DNA from 2 places in the Bradyrhizobium sp. CCBAU 11357 genome. Region 1 is predicted to be linked to the other one. Evidence: riboswitches for the same ligand, from Rfam matches in the RefSeq annotation. Region 1 holds a riboswitch; the other holds the start of a gene.
What was found. A riboswitch is a leader RNA that binds a small molecule or an ion and turns the genes downstream of it on or off. The one in region 1 is predicted to bind S-adenosylmethionine.
Positions count from the first base shown of each region.

Region 2: it holds a riboswitch for S-adenosylmethionine, as region 1 does, so the genes downstream of both, XI05_RS14615 (O-succinylhomoserine sulfhydrylase) here and metX (homoserine O-acetyltransferase MetX) in region 1, are expected to answer to the same signal.

Region 1 is NZ_LBJW01000107.1:107,746-118,223, reverse strand. Features, by position in the region: gene ftsE (cell division ATP-binding protein FtsE) at 1-105, shown strand, start outside; gene XI05_RS25910 (cell division protein FtsX) at 98-1,066, shown strand; gene XI05_RS25905 (YdcF family protein) at 1,138-1,842, shown strand; gene XI05_RS25900 (lysophospholipid acyltransferase family protein) at 1,854-2,624, shown strand; gene XI05_RS25895 (gamma-glutamylcyclotransferase) at 2,621-3,232, opposite strand; gene XI05_RS25890 (DUF2125 domain-containing protein) at 3,343-4,527, shown strand; gene XI05_RS25885 (prephenate/arogenate dehydrogenase family protein) at 4,601-5,536, opposite strand; gene hisC (histidinol-phosphate transaminase) at 5,533-6,630, opposite strand; gene XI05_RS25875 (chorismate mutase) at 6,664-7,512, opposite strand; SAM riboswitch at 7,669-7,748, shown strand; gene metX (homoserine O-acetyltransferase MetX) at 7,843-9,045, shown strand; gene metW (methionine biosynthesis protein MetW) at 9,048-9,710, shown strand; gene XI05_RS25860 (alpha/beta fold hydrolase) at 9,826-10,478, opposite strand, start outside.
Region 2 is NZ_LBJW01000095.1:91,142-101,619, reverse strand. Features, by position in the region: gene XI05_RS14635 (MATE family efflux transporter) at 1-189, opposite strand, end outside; gene XI05_RS14630 (hypothetical protein) at 548-1,600, opposite strand; gene XI05_RS14625 (PAS domain-containing protein) at 1,706-2,119, opposite strand; gene XI05_RS14620 (2'-deoxycytidine 5'-triphosphate deaminase) at 2,352-3,488, opposite strand; SAM riboswitch at 3,569-3,648, shown strand; gene XI05_RS14615 (O-succinylhomoserine sulfhydrylase) at 3,725-4,912, shown strand; gene XI05_RS14610 (SGNH/GDSL hydrolase family protein) at 5,024-6,007, opposite strand; gene XI05_RS14605 (SGNH/GDSL hydrolase family protein) at 6,020-6,790, opposite strand; gene XI05_RS14600 (OpgC domain-containing protein) at 6,790-8,031, opposite strand; gene apaG (Co2+/Mg2+ efflux protein ApaG) at 8,227-8,619, shown strand; gene XI05_RS14590 (Hsp33 family molecular chaperone) at 8,790-9,797, opposite strand; gene argF (ornithine carbamoyltransferase) at 9,973-10,478, opposite strand, start outside.

The DNA of each region.
Region 1 (10,478 bases):
TCAGGCACCGCCGTCATCATCGCCACCCACGACATCGGCCTGATGGACCAGTACGAAGCACGGCGGCTGGTGCTGCACCAGGGACGGCTGCACGTCTATGAGTAGGCTGGACGAGCGCGGCGTGCTGGTCGATCTCGGACAGGAGCGTCCGCAGCTTCCGGCCAAGGCGCGCAACATGTCGCCGATCGTGCCGCGCGCCTCGATCCACGGCAGAGCGCTGGTTGCGGTGGTCGCCATCATGACGTTCCTCGCCTCGATGGCCACGGGCACGGTGCTGCTGGTGAGCGCCTCCGCCGCCGAATGGCAGTCGGATGTCGCAAGCGAAATCACGATCCAGATTCGTCCGCAGGCCGGCCGCGACCTCGAGCGCGACACCGCAGCCGTGGCGGAGGCGATGCGCGCGCAGGCCGGCATCGTCGAGGTCAAGCCGTTCACCAGGGAGGAGAGCGGCAAGCTGCTCGAGCCCTGGCTCGGCACCGGCCTGTCGATGGACGATCTGCCGGTACCGCGCGTGATCATCGCGCGCGTGCAGCCGGGCACGCCGCTCGATCTCGGCGCCTTGCGCGCGCGCGTCACGCAGGTCGCGCCGGGCGCCAGCGTCGACGATCACCGCGCCTGGATCGAGCGCATGCGCCTGATGACGAACGCCACCGTGCTGGCCGGCCTCGGCATCCTCGCGCTCGTCATCGTCGCAACCATCATCTCGGTGTCGTTCGCGACGCGCGGCGCCATGGCGGCGAACCGTCCGATCGTCGAGGTCCTGCATTTCGTCGGCGCCGGCGACCGCTACATCGCCAACCACTTCCTACGTCATTTCCTCAGGCTGGGTCTGGAGGGCGGCGTGATCGGCGGCGGTGCCGCCATGCTGATGTTCGGCTTCTCCGAGTCCATCGCAGGCTGGTTTTCCGGGACGCCGGTCGGCGACCAGTTCGCCGCGCTGCTCGGCACCTTCTCGCTGCGCCCGTCCGGCTACATCGTGCTCGCGGTCCAGGCCGTGCTGATCGGCGGCATCACCGCGGTCGCCTCGCGCCAGACGCTGTTCGCGACGTTGAATGACGTCGACTAGGCTTGATAACCGGACTCCACTTCGCCTCAAAACGTCATAAAATCACATCGGGAAGGGATCACCGACATCGCATGACCTCGCCGACCGACGATCGATCGCCGAAACTGCCGCGCGGCTGGCTGCGCGCGACAATCGTGTCGACGATCGCGCTCGCCTTCGTCGGCGCGGCGGCGGGGTTCGTTGCATTCCTGTCGCAATTGCGCGGCGCCGAGGCGGTGCCGGACCGCAAGGCGGACGGCATCGTGGTGCTGACCGGCGGCTCCTCGCGGGTATCGGACGCCATGGAGCTGCTGGCTGCCGGCTACGGCAGGCGGCTCCTGATCTCCGGCGTGCATCCGACCTCGACGGCGAGCGACATCTCCCGGACCTTGCCGGAGAACCAGTCCTTCATGACCTGCTGCGTCGATCTCGACCGCACCGCGCTGTCGACCCGTGGCAACGCGGCGGAGGCGCGGCGCTGGGCCGAGGGGCGCCGATTTACATCCCTGATCGTGGTCACCTCGAACTATCACATGCCGCGCGCGCTGGTGGAATTCTCGCATGCGATGCCACGGACGACGCTGATCCCGTTCGCGGTGGTCGGCGAAAAATGGCGCGAGGAGCCGTGGTGGACTTCGGGCTCGACGCTGCGGCTGCTCTTGTCCGAATACGTCAAGTACGTTGCGGCCGAGCTCAGGGTGCGGCTGGAGGATTTCGGGATTGACCTTTGGCCCGAGATGTCGGAGCAGCCTGCAGGTCAGCAACCGAAGCGGCCCGCCACCGCACAGGCCAATTGATCGGACCATCGATGTTTCTGATTTTCCTGCGCTCGCTCGTGTTCAACGTGCTGTTCTATGCCGTGCTGGTCCTTCTCGCGATCGTTGCGCTGCCGACCTTTGCATTGCCGCCGCGCGCCATGCTCACGGTGGCGCAATGGTGGGCCAAGGCGACGCTGGTCCTGATGCGGGTGGTCTGCAACATCAAGGTGGAATTCCGCGGGGTCGAGAAGATCCCGACAGGACCGCTGCTGATCGTGGCCAAGCATCAGTCGTTCTGGGAGACCTTCGTGCTGCCGGGTTTCTTCAACCGGCCGATCTTCATCCTCAAGCGCCAGCTGATGCAGATCCCGGTGTTCGGCCAGTTCCTGGTCAAGACCGGGATGATCGGGATCGACCGCAACGCCGGCGTGAAGGCGCTTCTGGACATGACGCGCCGCGCGCGCGAGGCGGTGCGCAGCGGAAAGCAGCTCGTGATCTTTCCGGAAGGCACGCGCCGCGCGCCGGGCGCGCCGCCCGACTACAAGACCGGCTTTGCGCAGATCTATTCCTCCTGTGGCGTGCCGTGCCTGCCGATCGCGCTCAATTCCGGCCTGTTCTGGCCGCGCCGCACCTTCATGCGCTATCCCGGCACGTTGGTGGTGGAGTTTCTCGAGCCGTTGCCGCCGGGCCTGACGAAGGACGAGTTTCTCGCGCGCGTGCAAGCGGCGATCGAGGACGCGACCGGTCGTCTCGTCGAAGCGGGGCGGAAGGAGCAGGAGCAGTTGATCGGCTCGGCGCCGAGCTACGCGCCGACGGGCTAGCGGCTTTCGCGATCTTCGTTCGGAGCCGCCGCGTGCAGCGAATGCGCATCACCATGCAGCATCGATGCAAGCTGATGCAGCTGCGTGTCGCGAAAACCTTCGGCCTCGATCGCCTTCACCGTCGCGGTGACGTAGTCGCGGTTGGCGCCGGACTGGCCGTGGCCTTGGACGACGTGGCGGTGCTGCTCGGCGAGCGAGAGGCGGCCGGCATATTGCACATGGCCGCGGTCGACGACGTAGGCGAGCGCCGAGACGCGCTGGCGCGCATCGTTCTCCAGCCACACCGAGCGCATCACCTCGCGATAGACCGAGGTGACCTGCTCGCGTGCGCGCAAATATGCGATCACCTCGGCACGGTTCTTCTCGGCGACGCGGAAGGCGATGCCGCGGCAGGCGCCGCCCCGGTCGAGCCCGAGCACCAGGCCCGGCTTCTCCGGCGTGCCGCGATGCACGAAGGAATAGACGCAGAGCGCGCGGTGCTCGCCGACCAGCCGCGCCGGGACGCGCTCCTCGAAGTCGAAGCCCGGCCGCCACATCAGCGAGCCGTAGCCGAACACCCAGAGGTCGCCCGTGGCTGTGGTGACGGAGGGAAGTGTGATTTCCGACATTTCGGGCACGGCTACCAGAACCCTGCGCCCAAGCGAAGCGATTTCTGCGCCTTTCGTCGCAGGCCGGCCCCGCTTACATTTGCCTGAATCTGGCGTCAAAGGGTCGCCGCATGTCCAATATGCCCGTTGCCACAGGCCGCCGCTCCCGCTGGGGCCTTTTCATCGCCCCCGTTCTCGTCCTGGTCCTTGCCGTCGGCTGGAGCTGCTTCTGGTTCTATGCAGCATCGCAGGCCGAAATCGCCGCCGACGCCTGGCGAGCGCAGGAGGCCAAGGCCGGCCGCATCTACGATTGTGCCAAGCGCTCGATCGCCGGCTTCCCGTTCCGCTTCGAGGTCCAGTGCACCGGTGCCAGCGTCGCCTTGGTTTCGCAGAATGCGAGCAAGACGCCGTTCACGGCCAAGCTCGACAACATCCTGGTCGTGGCCCAGGTCTACGACCCCAAGCGCATCATCGCCGAATTCTCCGCGCCCGCGACGCTGATCGACGGCGTCACGCAAAACACCTTCACGGTGAATTGGAGCAAGGGCCGCGTCAGCGTGGCGGGCCTGCCGGCGGTGCCGGATCGCGCTTCCATCGTGTTCGACGAGCCCAGCCTCAACCGTCTCGATGGCAGCGTGCAGGTGCCGCTTGCGCGCGCCAAGCAGGTCGAGCTGCATGGCCGTCTCGCCGACGGATCACCATCGGACCATCCCGTGATCGAGACCGTGCTCCATGTCGCGCAGGGCAGCATCCAGGGCGTGCATCCGCTGCTCGCCGAACCGTTCGAGGCGGACGCCCGCGCCAAGATCACGGGCCTCTCCGACCTCACGCCCAAACCGTGGCCGCAGCGCTTCCGCGAGATCCAGGCCGCCGGCGGTCATATCGAGATCGTGCAGTCGCGCATCCAGCAGGGCGAGATGATCGCGGTCGCGGCCGGCACGCTCGGTCTGTCGCCCAACGGCCGGCTCGACGGCGAATTGCAGATGACGGTGACCGGCCTCGAGCGCGTGATCCCGGCGCTCGGCATCGAGAAGATGTTGGAGGAGGGCGTGCCGCAGGCAACGCTCGACCGCCTCGCGCCCGGCGTGAAGTCGCAGGACCTCAACAATCTGTTCGGCGCACTCGACCGCGCCGTGCCCGGCCTCGGCAAGGTGATCAAGCAGAACGCCAATGCCGGCGTTGCCGCCGGCATCAATTCGATCGGCACCGAGAGCACGCTGGAAGGCAAGAAGGCGCGGAGCTTCCCGCTGAAATTCGTCGACGGCGCCGTGCTGCTCGGCCCGGTCAAGGTCGGTCAGATCCCGCCGCTGTATTGAAGCCTCTCTCGTCATTCCGGGGCGATGCAATGGATTCCGGGCTCGCCCTTCGGGCGCCCCGGAATGACAGGAGCTACGGCTTCTTCAGCGCCGCATGCGGCCGGCCGAAATCGGGCGCGGCGGAATCCTGGCCGATCTCGACGATGCCGCGGCGGATGGCGCGGGTGCGGGTGAAGTGGTCGAACAGCGCTTCGCCGTCGCCGCGACGGATCGCGCGGGTGAGCTTGGCGAGATCCTCGGTGAAGGTGCCGAGCATTTCCAGCACGGCCTCCTTGTTGGCGAGGAAGACGTCGCGCCACATCGTCGGATCGGAGGCCGCGATGCGGGTGAAATCGCGAAAGCCGCCGGCGGAGAATTTGATCACCTCGGATTCCGTCACCTGCGCCAGCTCGTCGGCGGTGCCGACGATGGTGTAGGCGATCAGATGCGGCAGGTGGCTGGTGATGGCGAGCACGAGATCATGATGATCGGGCGTCATCACCTCGACCTTGGCGCCCATGGCGGCCCAGAACGCGCGCAGGTGCTCGGTCGCCGCCGCGTCGGTGCCGTCGGGCGGGGTCAGGATGCACCAGCGGTTGATGAAGAGCTCGGCAAAGCCGGAATCCGGGCCGGAATGCTCGGTCCCCGCCACCGGATGCGCCGGCACGAAATGAACGCCGCTCGGCAGGTGCGGGGCCATGTCCCTGACCACCGCGCCCTTGACCGAGCCGACGTCGGAGATGATCGCACCCGGCTTGAGATGCGGCGCGATCTCCTGCGCCACGAGCCCGCAGGCGCCGACGGGAATGCAGAGGATGACGAGATCGGCATCCTTCACGGCCTCCGCATTGGTTGCCACGACCTGATCCACGATGCCGAGCTCGGCGACGCGTGCGCGCGTCTTCTCGGAGCGTGCGGTGGTGACGATTTCACCGGCCAGCCCCTGGAGCTTCGCAGCGCGCGCGATCGAGCCGCCGATCAGGCCGAAGCCGATCAGCGCAACGCGCTGGAAGTGCGCCTGCGCGCTCATTTGCCGCCCATGAAGTCGCGCAAGCCGTCGACCACGAGGCGGTTGGCCTCCTCGGTGCCGATCGTCATGCGCAGCGCATGCGGCAGGCCGTAGTTTTTCAGGCCGCGCAGCACGAGTCCACGCTTGGTCAGGAAGGCGTCGGCGTCGTCAGCGGTCTTGCCCTTGTCCGTCGGGAAATGGATCAGCACGAAATTGGCGACGCTCGGCGTCACCTTCAGCCCGAGCTTGCCGATCTCCTCGGTGAGCCAGTTGCGCCAGGTCTCGGTGAACTGCTTCGACATCGCCTGATGCGCGGTGTCCTCGATCGCGGCGACCGCGGCATACATCGCCGGCGTCGACACGTTGAAGGGACCGCGGATGCGGTTGACCGCGTCGATGATGTGCTCGGGCCCGAACATCCAGCCGATGCGCAGTGCAGCCAGGCCATGGATCTTGGAGAAGGTGTGCGTCACCACCGTGTTCTCGGTGGTGGCGACGAGCTCGATCCCCATCTCATAGTCGTTGCGCGAGACGTAATCGCAATAGGCGGCGTCCAGCACCAGCAGCACGTGCGAGGGCAGGCCGGCGCGCAGCCGCTTGACCTCGTCGAATGGCAGATAGGTGCCGGTCGGGTTGTTGGGGTTGGCGAGCCAAACCAGCTTCGTCTTCGGCGTCACCGCCTTCAGGATGGCGTCGACGTCGGCGGTGAGGTTGGTCTCCTTGGCGATGACGTTCCTGGCGCCGACCGCCATGGTCGCGATCGGGTAGACCAAGAAGCCGTGCGTGGTGGAGATCGCCTCGTCGCCCTGGCTGAGATAGGTGTGCGCGAGCAGATTGAGAATCTCGTCCGACCCGGCGCCGCAGATGATGCGGTTGGGATCGAGCCCGAACGAGCGGCCGATCGCCTCGCGCAGCACGCGCGAGGTGCCTTCCGGATAGTCTTCCAGATGATCCGCCACGCGCTTGAAGGCTTCGATCGCCTTGGGCGAGGGCCCGAACGGCGTCTCGTTGGCGGAGAGCTTGAACACCTTGCGGCCCGGCTCCGGCACCGGGCTCTTGCCGGGCGTGTAGGGCGCAATATCGAGAATGCCGGGATTCGGCACGGGGCGGGACATCTTGGACTCCGGATAGGCTGGGCGGCTCGCGATTTACGATTTCGGCCCGGTCGGGGGCACCGTATAGCGCGTTGCGTGGCTGCCGACGAGGGCCACAGAGCGAACCGAGGCCCCCGCCTCGATCAGGGCAGCCCTGATTTTGTCGATGCTGGTCGCGCTGGTGACCGAGACCAGCAGCGCCGCGCCGTCGAAGGCGGTATCGGGCACCGCAACGATCTCGGCGAGCGGCGACAGCGCGCGGGCGACCTCGGCGTTCCATCCGGAGACGCGCACGCTGAAGGTCTCGACCTCTGTCACCAGGGCGCTGTCGGCGACGCGCGAGATCGCGAACACCGGCAGCGAGGCCGGATGGTCGGCACGCTCGACGAATGGCATCCGTGCGATGATCTTGGGCGCGCCGTCGGCTTCCAGCTCCAGCCACCACGGCGTGCGGCTGGAGGTCGCCGAGACCAGCGCCAGGTCGCCCTTGGATTTCGCCACCGCCTCGACCGCGGCCTGCGCGCTGAAATGCGCGACGTAAGGCACCGTGAAGCCGAAATGGAAGCGCACGGAATCGCGCATCGCCGGTTCGCTCACCGAGATGTCGGCATGCACGGAGAACGGCGCCTGCACATAGGTGAAGGTCGAGATGATGACGCGCCAGATGCTCTCGACCGTGTCGAGCGGCAGGATGCCGCGATGACGCTGCACGATCTCGCGCATCATGGAAGCCTCCCGCGCAGGCCGAAACGCCGAGCCGACCTCCTGGGTCTGCTTCACCTGGATCAGCCGGTCGATGATGTCGCCGCGCTGCATGAGGAGGCGATGCATGCCCTCGTCGATCGCGTCGATCTCCTTGCGCAGTTCCTGCAGCGATGGTGGCGCGGGCGGACGTTGGGACATGTCTGGTCGTCGATCGTTCCGATGGGGGATGTCCTGATTAGGCAGTCGTGGCGGCGAAAGCAAAGAGAAATGACGTGCTTTGCGGGCGACGCGACTGAGGCGAATTGGGCCGATCCGGGCCGCGACTTGACGAAAACCGCCCAAGACGGTAGCTTTTGCCCGTTCCGTGGTCATTTGAGCCGGCCGGCTTGCAGCCACGTTAAAAAACTCGCTAAACAGGCCGGGGACGCTTCCGATCCCGGCCGAACCTATCGTTCAGGCCGGGTTTTTCATGGCCTGATGTCAGCGGCGCGGTCGAGCAGCCAGTCGCAAACGAGGTCGATGTCCGAGATGGGTAGCGTCAAGTCGATACCAAGTCCTGCGATCAGCGCCGACGAGCGGTCGCACGAAGTGGACCATCCAAGCTCGCTGGTTGCGCATTTCGGCTCCGAGCAGCCGCTGCGGCTCGATTGCGGCGTCGATCTCTCGCCGTTCCAGGTCGCCTATCAGACCTATGGCGAGCTCAACGCCGATCGCTCCAATGCCGTGCTGATCTGCCATGCGCTGACCGGCGACCAGCATGTCGCCAACGTGCATCCCGTCACCGGCAAGCCCGGCTGGTGGGAGACGCTGGTCGGCCCCGGCCGCCCCATCGATCCCAAGCACTACTTCATCATCTGCTCCAACGTGATCGGCGGCTGCATGGGCTCGACCGGGCCGGCCTCGATCAATCCCGCCACCGGCAAGGTCTGGGGCCTGGACTTCCCCGTCATCACCATTCCGGACATGGTGCGCGCGCAGGCGATGCTGATCGACCGGCTCGGCATCGACACGCTGTTTGCCGTCGTTGGCGGCTCGATGGGCGGCATGCAGGTGCTGCAATGGACCGCGGCCTATCCGGAGCGCGTGTACTCCGCGCTGGCGATTGCCTGCGCGACGCGGCACTCGGCGCAGAACATCGCCTTCCACGAGCTCGGCCGCCAGGCCGTGATGGCCGACCCCGACTGGCACGGTGGCGGCTATGCCGATCAGGGCATCCATCCGCATCGCGGGCTCGCGGTGGCGAGGATGGCGGCGCACATTACCTATCTCTCGGACGCGGCGCTGCATCGCAAGTTCGGCCGGCGCATGCAGGACCGCGAGCTGCCGACCTTCTCGTTTGACGCCGACTTCCAGGTCGAATCCTATCTGCGTTACCAGGGCTCGTCCTTCGTCGAGCGCTTCGACGCCAATTCCTATCTCTATCTGACGCGCGCGATGGACTATTTCGACATCGCCGCCGATCACGGCGGCGTGCTGGCCAAGGCCTTCGCCGACATCAAGACCCGCTTCTGCGTAGTCTCCTTCACCAGCGACTGGCTGTTCCCGACCTCGGAATCGCGCGCGCTGGTGCACGCGCTGAATGCTTCGAGCGCGCGGGTGTCGTTCGCCGAGATCGAGACCGATCGCGGCCACGACGCCTTCCTGCTCGACGTGCCCGAATTTTTCGACATCTCCCGCGCCTTCCTGCAATCGGCAGGCAAGGCCCGCGGGCTCAGCCTCGAGGACCGCTAGCGATGTCCGTCCAGGAAGTGCTGCCGCTGAACGGCGTTGCGGCCGCGCCGTCGGGCCAGTTTCGCGCCGATCATCTGCTGGTCGCCGAAATGGTCAAGCCGGGCTCGAAGGTGCTCGACGTCGGCTGCGGCGACGGCGATCTGCTTCAGCTGCTGGAGACCCGCGGCATCGACGGCCGCGGCATCGAGCTGTCCCGCGAGGGCGTCAACCGCTGCGTCGCCAAGGGGCTCGCGGTGGTGCAGGGCGATGCCGATACCGATCTCGTCAATTATCCCGACGATGCCTTCGACTACGTGATCCTGTCGCAGACGCTGCAGGCGACGCGGCAGCCGAAGGTCGTGCTGGAGAATCTGCTGCGCATCGGCCGCCGCGCCATCGTCTCGTTCCCGAATTTCGGGTTCTGGAAGATGCGGCTCCAGCTCCTGATCGGCGGCCACATGCCGCGCACGGAGAATCTGCCGGCGACCTGGTACGACACCGCCAACATCCATTTCTGCACCATCAAGGATTTCGTGCAGCTCTGCGACGAGATCAACGTCAAGATGGAGCGCTCGGTCGCGCTCGATCTCTACGGCCGCCCGGTGCCGCTGAACCTGCCCTGGTGGGTGTGGAACATGTTCGGCGAGCAGGCGGTGTTCTTGCTGAGCAGAGGCGGGGGGAAGTAGTCCCCGTCGTCATTCCGGGGCGATGCGAAGCATCGAGCCCGGAATCCATCGTCCAACAGCGCCTGCAGCCCGATGGATTCCGGGCCTGCGCCTTCGGCGCATCCCGGAATGACAGCTAATGCGCCGCCAGCGACCGCGGATCCCGCACCGGCCAGCGCCCCGCTTCCACCAGCGTGACGAACCGCTCGACATTCTCATTGAACAGCGCGGGCTCCTCCAGATTGAGCACGTGGCCGGATTTCGGAAACATCGTCAGCCCCGCCGCGGGCAGATACTTCTTCAGGAACAGGCTCGGCCCGATGCACGGATCGTCCTCGTCGCCGCAGATGATCAGCGCCGGCGTTGCCGCCTTCGCGATCGCCTCCGTCATCGTGTAGATCGAGGGACGGCCGCCCTGGAATCCGCGCATCGTGCGCGCCGAACCCTTGGCATCGTGCCGCGCCAGCGCGGCGTAGAAATCGGCGTGCCCGCGCGGGTCCTTCACCAGGAACGGAATCCGGCTCGGCGCCTCGCGCGTGACTTTTGCGACCTCGGCGGAGCCCAGCGTCTCGAGCTGCTCGGCATCGGCGCGGCACTGCTTGCGCCAGGCCTCCAGGTTATCGAGCTCCGAGCCGGAGCCGACGCCGGCCAGCGTCATCGACAGCGCGCGCTGCGGCGCGTTCAACCCGATCTGCAGCGAGGAATAGGCGCCCATCGACAGGCCGACGAGATGGGCGCGCTCGATGCCGAGATGATCGAGCACGGCAAGCGCATCGGTGTAGAAATGCG
Region 2 (10,478 bases), on a different contig from region 1:
CCGGCCGACATAGGAGGTCTCGGCGATCACGACACAGATGCCGGCCGACAGGCCGATCACGTTCGGCCAGGCGAGCGAGAGCAGCGTGCGCAGGATCGGCCCGTCGGTCAGCGCGCTTCTGATCGGCGGCGGAGGCGGCGGCAGCGGGCGCTCTTGCTCATCGACCGGGATTTCGGCGATGTCGGACATGTCCTCTCCCGGGCGCAGCCGCCGTTTGCAGCGCGGCAATCCCTTGGTGTGCCAATGACTTCGTGTGTGCCAATGACTTCGTTCGCGCGAAAGGCGCGGCAGAGGCTTGTTAGCACGGCGGGCGCCGATTCCGCCTGCGCCTGATGCAGGCGTGCCCTGCGGCAGCGCATTTCAAACGGTGGAATTCGTTCTTCTCCCTCTCCCCGTTCTTACGGGGAGAGGGTTGGGGTGAGGGGCTCTATCCGCAAGGACGGTGAGAGTTGGGCTCGCGGAGACTCCCCCTCACCCGGATTGCATCTTCGATGCAATCCGACCTCTCCCCGCAAGCGGGGCGAGGTGAAGCCGCTGCGGCCGTCGCCTAACCAATGGTCCACACCAGCGGCGGACGGCCGCCTGCAGCGGCGCGCATCTGCACGCCGATATGCCGGCCGCAGCCTGCGGCGAGACCCTCGAACAATCCTTCCAGCACCTTGGCGCAGGCGCGGTGAGTGTCGGCGACGTCGTCCATCAGCTTCCAGCTCTGCTGCCGAATCTCGAACGTGCCTTCCGATTGTGTCATCTCGGCCGCATCATCCTGCGTGGCGAGCAGCGCGCTCAGGAAGGATGCGAACTCTCGCGCGCCGCCGCGCCCCATCGCCAGCGCCGCGGCAACCTCGTCGAAATATTGCATGCCGATCAGCTTGCCGGTGAGGTGCAGCAGATAGCCGGCATCCTCCGGGCCGAACAGCTGCACCATCACCGGCGCGGCGGTGCGGACATATTCCATTGCGTAGTTGCGATAGGCCTGTTCCAGCCGCGGTTTTGGCCAGCTCGCGACCGGCAATGCGGGCGCCGTCTTCGCATCGAACAGCGGCGCTTCCAGGTGCCGCGCGAACACCAGGCGCTGGTCGAGCTCGAGCGGGTGGTCGTACTGATGATAATAGCCTTCGAGCCCGTCCTGGCCGTCGACGCTCTGCTTGGTGCAGACGAAGCCGAGCCTGAGATCGCCGAGCGCAACGCCGTTGTTGGCGTGCCAGCCGCGCAGCATCGCGCGGGAGACTTCGCCCGGCACGCCGCAGATCGCGGTGCCCTTCCAGATCCAGCGTGGCGGCGGATAGCGGATCCAGGCCTTGCTGTCGCTCTCATACATGTATTCGACATGCACGCCGCCGATCCAGTTGGAGAGATAGTGATATTGCGCAGCAGCGACCGCCGGCGGCAGATGGTCGATCCCGAGCTTTTTGAGCCCCGGCAGGAAGCGCTCCTGCTGCTGGCGACGGAACACGCGGAAGACGAACTCGGCGGCATCCGCCGTGCCGCGCCGCGTGACGACGGTGAGGATGAGGCCGGTGAAATAGGCGTGATAGAGATCAGCGACTGCGCGCCAGCGCTTCCATTGCGATTCCTGCGCGAAGTCTGGTGCGGCGGTCATGTTCGCTCCCCGATCATGGTTTTGATCGAGTGTGTCACCGCGGCCGGTGACAGGCAACATGACCCGCGTGCAGGCCTCCCTGTACGGCGTTCCGTCAATTCCGCATCACGAATTTTGCGCCGCCTTGGCCGCCCGTTCGCGCTCGACGCGCTCCGTGACGTCGCGCGCCATCGCCACCGATCCCTGCACGGCACCATCTCTGTCCCGCACCAGCGCGAAGGTCATCTCGATGTAGAGCTTGCGCCCGCTCTTGTGCAGCGCGCGGGTCAGCGTCGGCCTGCCCGCAAGCTTCATGGTGCCGCTCGTGAGCGCGGCGTCGAAGGCTTTCCAGTGCGGGGCGCGCAGATGTTCGGGAATGATCAGATCGAGATTCTGCCCGAGCGCTTCGTCGGCGGTGAAGCCGAACAGCGCGGTCGACGCGCGATTCCAGCGCGTGATCGTGCCGGAGCGATCGGAATAGATCAGCGCGTCCGCGGCGTCGTTGATGATCTGTGCGTCGAGATCGGAGGGGTTTGTCATGTCGCCACCATCGCAAGCAGCCGGATTTCAGTTCGCTGACACACATTCGGTGTCATCGCCCGACTCGATCGGGCGATCCAGTACTCCGAGGCAGAAGTGATCAAATCGGGAGACCGCGGCGTACTGGATGCCCCGGTCCCGGCTCCGCTAGGCTACGCCGGGCCAGAAGGGTGCTCGGCCGGCGAAGCTTCAGCGAAGTCGGCAAGCCGGGGCATGACAGTAGAGTGTGTGGTCACACCCGAAAATGCTTCGATAGTTTGAGGCCTTGCGCCTGGTAGTTGGAACCGATGCGCTGGCCGTACATGGCGTCGGGGCGGGCGAGCATCTTCTCGTAGACGAGGCGGCCGACGATCTGGCCGTGCTCGAGGATGAACGGCACCTCGCGCGAGCGCACTTCGAGCACCGCACGGGCGCCCTGCCCTCCAGCGCCGGCATAGCCGAAGCCGGGATCGAAGAAGCCGGCATAGTGCACGCGGAATTCGCCGACCAGGGGATCGAACGGCACCATCTCCGCGGCGTAGTCGGGCGGCACCTGCACCGCTTCCTTGGAGGCGAGGATATAGAACTCACCGGGGTCGAGGATCAGGCTGCCGTCGGGGCGCGCCGAGATCGGCTCCCAGAAATCCTCCACCGCGTAGCCGGCGCGGCGGTCGACGTCGACGACGCCGGTGTGGCGCTTGGCGCGGTAGCCGACGAAGCCGCTCGCCTTCTCGCCCGACAGATCGACCGAGACGGCAACGCCGCCGGAGAGATCGGCATCGTCGATGTCGACGAGACGCTCGGCGGCATGCAGTGCATCGAGCTCGTCGGGATTGAGGATGGCATCGCCGGTGCGGAAGCGCACCTGGCTCAGACGCGAACCCTCGCGCACCAAGACCGGAAACGTCTTCGGACTGATCTCGGCATAGAGCGGGCCGTGATAGCCGGCGCCGATCATGTCGAAGCGGCGGGTGCCGTCGGCGATCACGCGGGTGAAGACGTCGAGCCGGCCGGTCGAGCTCTTCGGATTGGCGGCAGCGACGATCTCCGGCGGCAACGCGAGGCTTTCGAGCAGCGGCACGATGTAGACGCAATTGGTCTCGAGCACCGCGCCATCGGCGAGGCTGAACTCGTGCAGCTTCAACTCGTCGATGCGCTCGGCGACGGTGGCACCGGGACCGGGGAGGAAGCTGGCACGGACGCGATAGGCGATGTCGCCAAGGCGCAGATCGAGGCTCGCCGGCTGGATCTGGCTCTCGACGAAGTCGTAGGCGGGCAGGATGAGACCTTCTTCCGCCATCGCCGCGATCATGCGGTCGGGCAGGATACCATTGGCGTCGGCGGCGACCGTGAACGTCAACCGGGGGTCCTCATCAGGGGTCAAACGCATCCGGACATGCCGGAAATACAAGTCTTTTACGGCTATCCGATGGACGCCTTGACGGAAAGGGCATTGCGGAATATGAGCATCACTTATCCCGTGGTGATTTGAGCCGGCCGGCTTGCAGCCACGTTAAATAAGTCGCTAAACAGGCCGGGGACCTCTGTGATCCCGGCCCGTGGAGATATCCAGGCCGGTTTTTTTGTGACCGTTTTCGCCTCGACGGTCATGTCGGAGAGGGTCCTATGTCGAAGTCGTCTGCCACTTACCGCCCCGAAACCCGCCTGGTCCATTCCGGCACCCTTCGCTCGCAATATGGCGAGACGTCGGAGGCGCTGTTCCTGACGCAAGGCTATGTCTACGCCAGCGCGGAGGAGTGCGAGGCGCGGTTCAAGGGCGAGGATCCCGGCTTCATCTATTCGCGCTATTCCAACCCGACGATTGCGATGTTCGAGCGCCGCATGATCGAGCTCGAAGGCGCCGAGGCCGCGCGCTCGGCGGCGACCGGCATGGCGGCGGTGACGACCGCGATCCTGGCGCCGCTCAAGGCCGGCGATCACGTCGTCGCCTCCCGCGCGCTGTTCGGCTCGTGCCTCTACGTCGTCCAGGACCTGTTGCCGCGCTACGGCATCGAGACCACGCTGGTCGACGGGCTCGATCTCGATCAGTGGCAGCGCGCGCTCCGGCCCAACACCAAGACGTTCTTCCTGGAGAGCCCGACCAACCCGACGCTCGACGTGCTCGACATTCCCTCGATCGCCGAGATCGCGCACAAGGGTGGCGCGCGGCTCGTCGTCGACAACGTGTTTGCGACGCCGATCTGGCAGAGCCCGCTCGCACTCGGCGCCGACGTCGTCGTCTATTCCGCGACCAAGCACATCGACGGCCAGGGCCGCTGTCTCGGCGGCATCATCCTGTCCTCGGAAGCCTTCATCGCCGAGCACATCCACAATTTCATGCGCCAGACCGGCCCGTCGATCTCGCCGTTCAATGCCTGGGTCCTGCTCAAGGGTCTGGAGACGCTGGGCGTGCGCGTGCGCGCGCAGACCGACACGGCCGCGCGCATCGCCGAGGTGCTGGCGAGCCATCCCAAGATCTCGCGGCTGGTCTATCCCGGCCGCGCCGATCATCCGCAGGCGGCGCTGGTGAAGAAGCAGATGCGTGGCGGCTCGACGCTGGTCGGCTTCGAGGTGAAGGGCGGCAAGGCGGCGGCGTTCCGCGTGCTCAACGAATTGAAGCTTGCCAAGATCTCGAACAATCTCGGCGACGCCAAGAGCCTCGTCACGCATCCGGCGACCACGACGCATCAGCGCCTGAAGCCGGAAGACCGCGCCGCGCTCGGCATCAGCGAGGGTTTCATTCGCTTCTCGGCGGGGCTGGAGCACGCGGATGACCTGATCGAGGATCTCACCGCGGCGCTGGAGAAGGCGTGAGGGAAGCTTCGTAGGGTGGGCAAAGCGAAGCGTGCCCACGTTTCTCGACTACAATGACGAGATGGTGGGCACGGCGCTGCGCGCCTTTGCCCACCCTACGGCGATAACCTCTCACATCGGCCGATACGTTCTCACATCAGCGGGCACGTTCACCCCGAGCTTGATCTGGCCGACGGAGCGGATGATGTCGTCGCCGAGCAGCTGGGCGAAGCAGGCATAGCCCCAATCGTTCATGTGCAGGCCGTCGGCGATGACGAAGCTCTCGACGGGGATCGACTGGTTCTCGTGCCAGTCGCGCATCACCTCGAAGCGGGGGAAGATGCCGACCTTGCGCAGCTCGGCGACGTTGCCGAGCAGCTTGATCATCTTGCCGGCGCTCTCCTTGCGCTGGTTGACGGCCGGCGAATATTGCGGATCGACCAGCACGATGTCGGTGCCGCCGGCGGCCTGAATGCGGCTGATGCCGTCCTCGACCAGCTTGGCGGTGTCACTGGGATCGAGGTTGCGCAGCACGGCGTTGGTGCCGACCTGCCAGATCACGAGATCCGGATGCACGTCGATCACCTGCGTCTGCAGGCGCTTCATCATCTCGGGCGCATCCTCGCCGCCGACACCGGCATTGACGACCGTGATGTCGGCGGTCGGATAGTGACGCCGCAGCTGCGCGGCGAGGCGATTGGGGTAGTTGAACTCCGGCGAGCTCGCGCCGAAGCCCGCGGTCGACGAGGAGCCGAACGCGACGATGACGACGGGCTGGCCGGCGACGAGCTTGCTCGCGACATGCGGCAGGGAGCCCATCGCCTTGGAGCCGCCCTTCGGCGGCAGGCAAGGCACGCGGCTGAAGATGTCGGCGGCGGACTTCGCGACCTCCTTCACCTTGTCGATGGCGCGCGAGGTGACGCCGCGCGGCTCGGACGACCTCGCGGCGACGGTGGTCTGGGACGGCGCAGCGGGCGCGGGATCAGGTGACTGGGCGGGTGCGGGGGCAGGTTGCGCGGGCGTCTGCGCATGCGAGGCGGGCGTCAGCCACAACAGCGCCGCTGCTGCGGGCACGGCCAGCCATGACGTCAGGCAAAAAGGGCGGAGAGAACTCATTAACGCTAGACCTCAATTTTGCTGCTGGGCCGGCTCCAGGTGCGCAGCGTCAATCACGAACTGTGCCAACGCCCGGCCCAGGCAATCATGGACCTGCTTCGCCAGCTCAGGCCCGCGGGACGGGCTGAACAGGTCGAACTGGCCCTGCTCATTCCACTGCCGCATGATCGCGAAACGATCGAACAGCGGGATGTCGTGCTCCTGCGCAACGACGCGCATGTTGTCGAGAAAAGGCTGCGCCGAGATCATGGTCTCGGTGCGCGGGCTGTATTGCAAATTCATCAAGACGACGTCAGCCCCTGCCTTTTGCAGCGCAACAACCCCGTCGGTCACCGCGCCACGAAATTCGTCGGGATCGATGGATCGGATAGCATCCACGGTCCCGGTCTGCCAGATGACCAAAGTAGGCGTCTTTGCTTCCATCAGCTTAACGAAGCTGGACGCGGTCTCCTCTGCCGTTTTCTTGCTCTGTATTTCTACGGAGACGTGCACCACCTCGGACGGCGGCAGCTTCTCCTTGAGGATCGCCTCCATGCGCGCCGGATAGGAGCTGCCCTCCGAGGAGGGAATCGTGGTCGAGCGGCTGCCGATGACCAGGATATCGAGCGGCTTGCCGGCCTTGACCGCCTCGGCGACCTTGGGCAGCTGGCTTTCGCTGGTCAGCAGATAGGACGGCAATTCGCAGGCCGCAGGCACAGGGGACGCGGCGTCGCCCGCGCGCGCCGTGGGCGCGGCGAGGCCACCGCATAGCAGGATCAGGCTCAGGAGAACCTTCGCCTTCATCAGCCCCCTCCCGCCAGATCGGCGTTGCCGACGGCGTTTTTGGTTTTCGCACCGCTCTTGTCAGCCACACGCTTGTACCACGAAATGACCCAGGCAACCCCCCACATGATCAGGATTCCGGAGAGGCTAATCAACGCATGCATGGCCGGCCCGCCGGAGACTTCGGCGAGGACGAAATGGCCGGCAAAGGCCAGGAAGACGCCGAGGCAGAAGATCTCGAGCGAATGCTGGCCACATAGAATCAATGGTCGCAGCCAGCGCGATTTCAAGCCCGGCCAATCCCGGGGCAGGAAGCGCACGGTGAGCGCGGCCAGCGCCAGGAAATGCGTGAAGCGCAGCACGTCGAGGTCGGTCTTGTCGATCGGATACATCCACTGCTCGATCCGCTTCGGCATGAACTGGGACAGCTGCGGCACGTACCAGGTCAGCGTCACGTAGAACGCCGCGACGAGATAGGCGATCGAGATCCACATCGTCACGGGCGAGGCCAGGATGCGCGACATGCGACGCGCACCTCCGAGCGCGCACCATGCACCGAACACGAACAGCAATTGCCAGGCGAAAGGATTGAAGGCCCAGAAGCCGTTCGGATAAGCCGAGAGATAGAGATCGTACTCCCAGGTCACCGCGTAGAGCACGACCGAAAGCCCGAGCGTGACGTCCGGCCGCCATTTCATCGACCACAGGATCAGAGGCAGGGCCAGCATCAGCACGATGTAGAGCGGCAGCACGTCCATGTTGACGGGACGGAAGCGCAGCAGCAGCGCCTGCACGATGGTGACGTCGGGCTGCTTGAGGAAGTCCATGATGCCCATCTCTTCGGTGTAGAGCGGGTTCTCGAACCTGGTCGCCACATAGGAGATCTCGGCGAGAAAGATCGTGAACAGGAAGACGTGGGCGACGTAGATCTGCCAGACCCGGCGCAGGATGCGCGCGGTGGCGATGAGAACGCCGCTCTCCAGCATGGCCCGGCCATAGACGAAGGCAGCGGTGTAGCCGGAGATGAAGATGAAGATCTCGGTGGCGTCGCTGAGGCCGTAATTGCGGATCGTGAACCAGGTCAGCAGACTCGGCGGCAGATGGTCGATGAAGATCAGCCATAGCGCGAGTCCGCGGAACAGATCGAGCCGGAGCTCGCGCTCGCCGATGGCGGGCAGCGTGATGGCCGGCGCACGGGCGCGCGGCTTGGCCGCCGCAGTTCCTGCGATGGTCGATCCCGTCACTCGGTCGGCAATGGTCATCGGGGCCTGGAAACCGTTCCGCAAATCGCGACGTTGAAGCAGTGTAATGGTCCGGCTGTCGTCTCGCAAAGCGCCCGGATCACATAAGGGTGTCTCCCTCGCTGGTGTGCTTTTCCTCCAATTCTGGCGGGACGATGTCGCCAAAGCCGCCCGCGGGGTTTGGTTCCCGGGGCGGATTTCGCTATGATGGCAGTCATGTACCGCGCCGTGACCCGCCAGATCGAAGTGACCGTCGAGCCGAACTTTGTTCCGGAGCAATCGTCGGCCGACCGCTCGCGCTACTTCTGGTCCTACACCATCGTCATCACCAATTCGGGCGAGGAGACCGTGCAGCTCAAGACGCGGCACTGGATCATCACCGATGCCTCCGGCCGCCAGCAGGAGGTGAAGGGCGAGGGCGTGGTCGGCGAGCAGCCGATCCTCGCCCCCGGCGAGCGCTTCGAATACACCTCCGGCGTGCCGCTCTCGACCGCCTCCGGCTTCATGACCGGCCGCTATCAGATGGTCAGCGAAACCGGCGAGCGCTTCGAGATCGACGTGCCCACGTTTTCGCTCGACAGCCCGGACAACAAGCGGGTGTTGAACTAGGGGGTGGACTTCGGGTGCCGTAGGGTGGGCAAAGACGCAAAGCGTCGTGCCCACCAATCCGGTCATCGTGCACCCAACCTCGTCATTGCGAGCGCAGCGAAGCAATCCAGACTGCCACCGCGCAAAGACTCTGGATTGCTTCGCTTCGCTCGCAATGACGGAGGATAGGCTTACGCGTCCTCCGCGCCTGCCTCGTGCGGCGTGAACTGGTACACCGATGAGCAGAACTCGCAGGTGACGACGACCTTGTCGTCCTTGACCATGGCGGCGCGGTCGTCGGGCGAGAAGCTCTTGAGCATCGCGGCGACCGCATCGCGCGAGCAGGAGCACCGCGCCTCGAGCACCTGCGGATTGAACACGCGCACACCGCGCTCGTGGAAGAGGCGGTAGAGCAGCCGCTCGCCGGAGAGCTCGGGATCGATCAGCTCGACGTCTTCGACGGTTTCGATCAGCGAGCGCGCCTCGACCCAGGCATCGTCCTCGGTGACGCTGTGGACCTGGGCGCCGTCAGGGGCATCGCCGGGATGCAAGTCCGCCTGCCGCGCGCGCTCCGGCGCCTTCGGCAGAAACTGCATCAGCATGCCGCCGGCGCGCCAGCGATGCTTGCCGCCGTCGCTCGAGCGCCACTCCTCGCCGACCGCGAGGCGCACGCGCGTCGGGATCTGCTCGGAGCGCAGAAAATATTCATGAGCAGCATCTTCCAGGCTGCCGCCATCGAGCGCAACCAGGCCCTGGTAGCGGCTCATGTCGGGGCCCTGGTCGATGGTCATGGCGAGATGGCCGCGACCGAGCAGCGTGCCGGAATCTTTTGCCGTGCCCAGGCGCGAGGCATCAAACCGCGCATAGGCGCGCAGACGGTCCGGGGCCTTGTAGTCGACCACCAGGAACGACACCGGGCCATCGGTCTGGGCCTGAAGAATGAAGCGGCCCTCGAATTTCAACGCCGAGCCGAGCAGCGTGGTCAGCACGATGGCCTCGCCGAGCAGCTTGCCGACCGGCGCGGGATAATCGTGCTTGGTGAGGATGTCGTCGAGCGCAGGGCCAAGCCGCACCAGACGCCCGCGGACGTCGAGCGCGTCGACCTCGTAAGGCAGCACGGCGTCATCGACCGGAACCGATGATGGCGCGCGAACCGGGCCTTCAGGCCCGGTATTCATGTCAGGAGATTGGAAAACCATGGCGCATTATCTGGGGTCGATGGGCGGAAATGGAAGGGGAACGGCCGCATTCCGTCGTCCTCAGAACGACGGGCTGCGCAGCCCGGATGGAGCGCGCAGCGTAATCCGGGGAGATCGTTCCGCACGCTGAGAACCCCGGTTTTCGCTGCCGCTCCATCCGGGGGCTACAGAAAGGCTACTTCACCGCGTCGAAGCACCAGGCCAAGATGCCCTTCTGTGCATGCAGGCGGTTTTCGGCCTCGTCGAACACGACCGATTGCGGGCCGTCGATCACTTCATCCGTGACCTCCTCGCCGCGATGGGCCGGCAGGCAGTGCATGAACAATGCATCCGCCTTGGCCAGCGACATCAGCTTGGCATTGACCTGGTAGGGCTTGAGCACGTTGTGACGGTGCTCGCCCTCCTTGTCGCCCATCGACACCCAGGTGTCGGTGACGACGCAATCGGCGCCGCGCACCGCGGCCTCGGGATCGGTACCGACAACGATCGGCGCGCCCGTCGCCTTGATCCAGTCGCGCATGGCCTTTTTCGGTGCGAGCTCCGGCGGCGTTGCGACATTGAGCTGGAATTTGAAGCGCTCGGCGGCATGGGCCCAGGACGCCAGCACGTTGTTGTCGTCGCCGGTCCAGGCCACCGTCTTGCCCTCGATCGGGCCGCGATGCTCCTCATAGGTCATGAGGT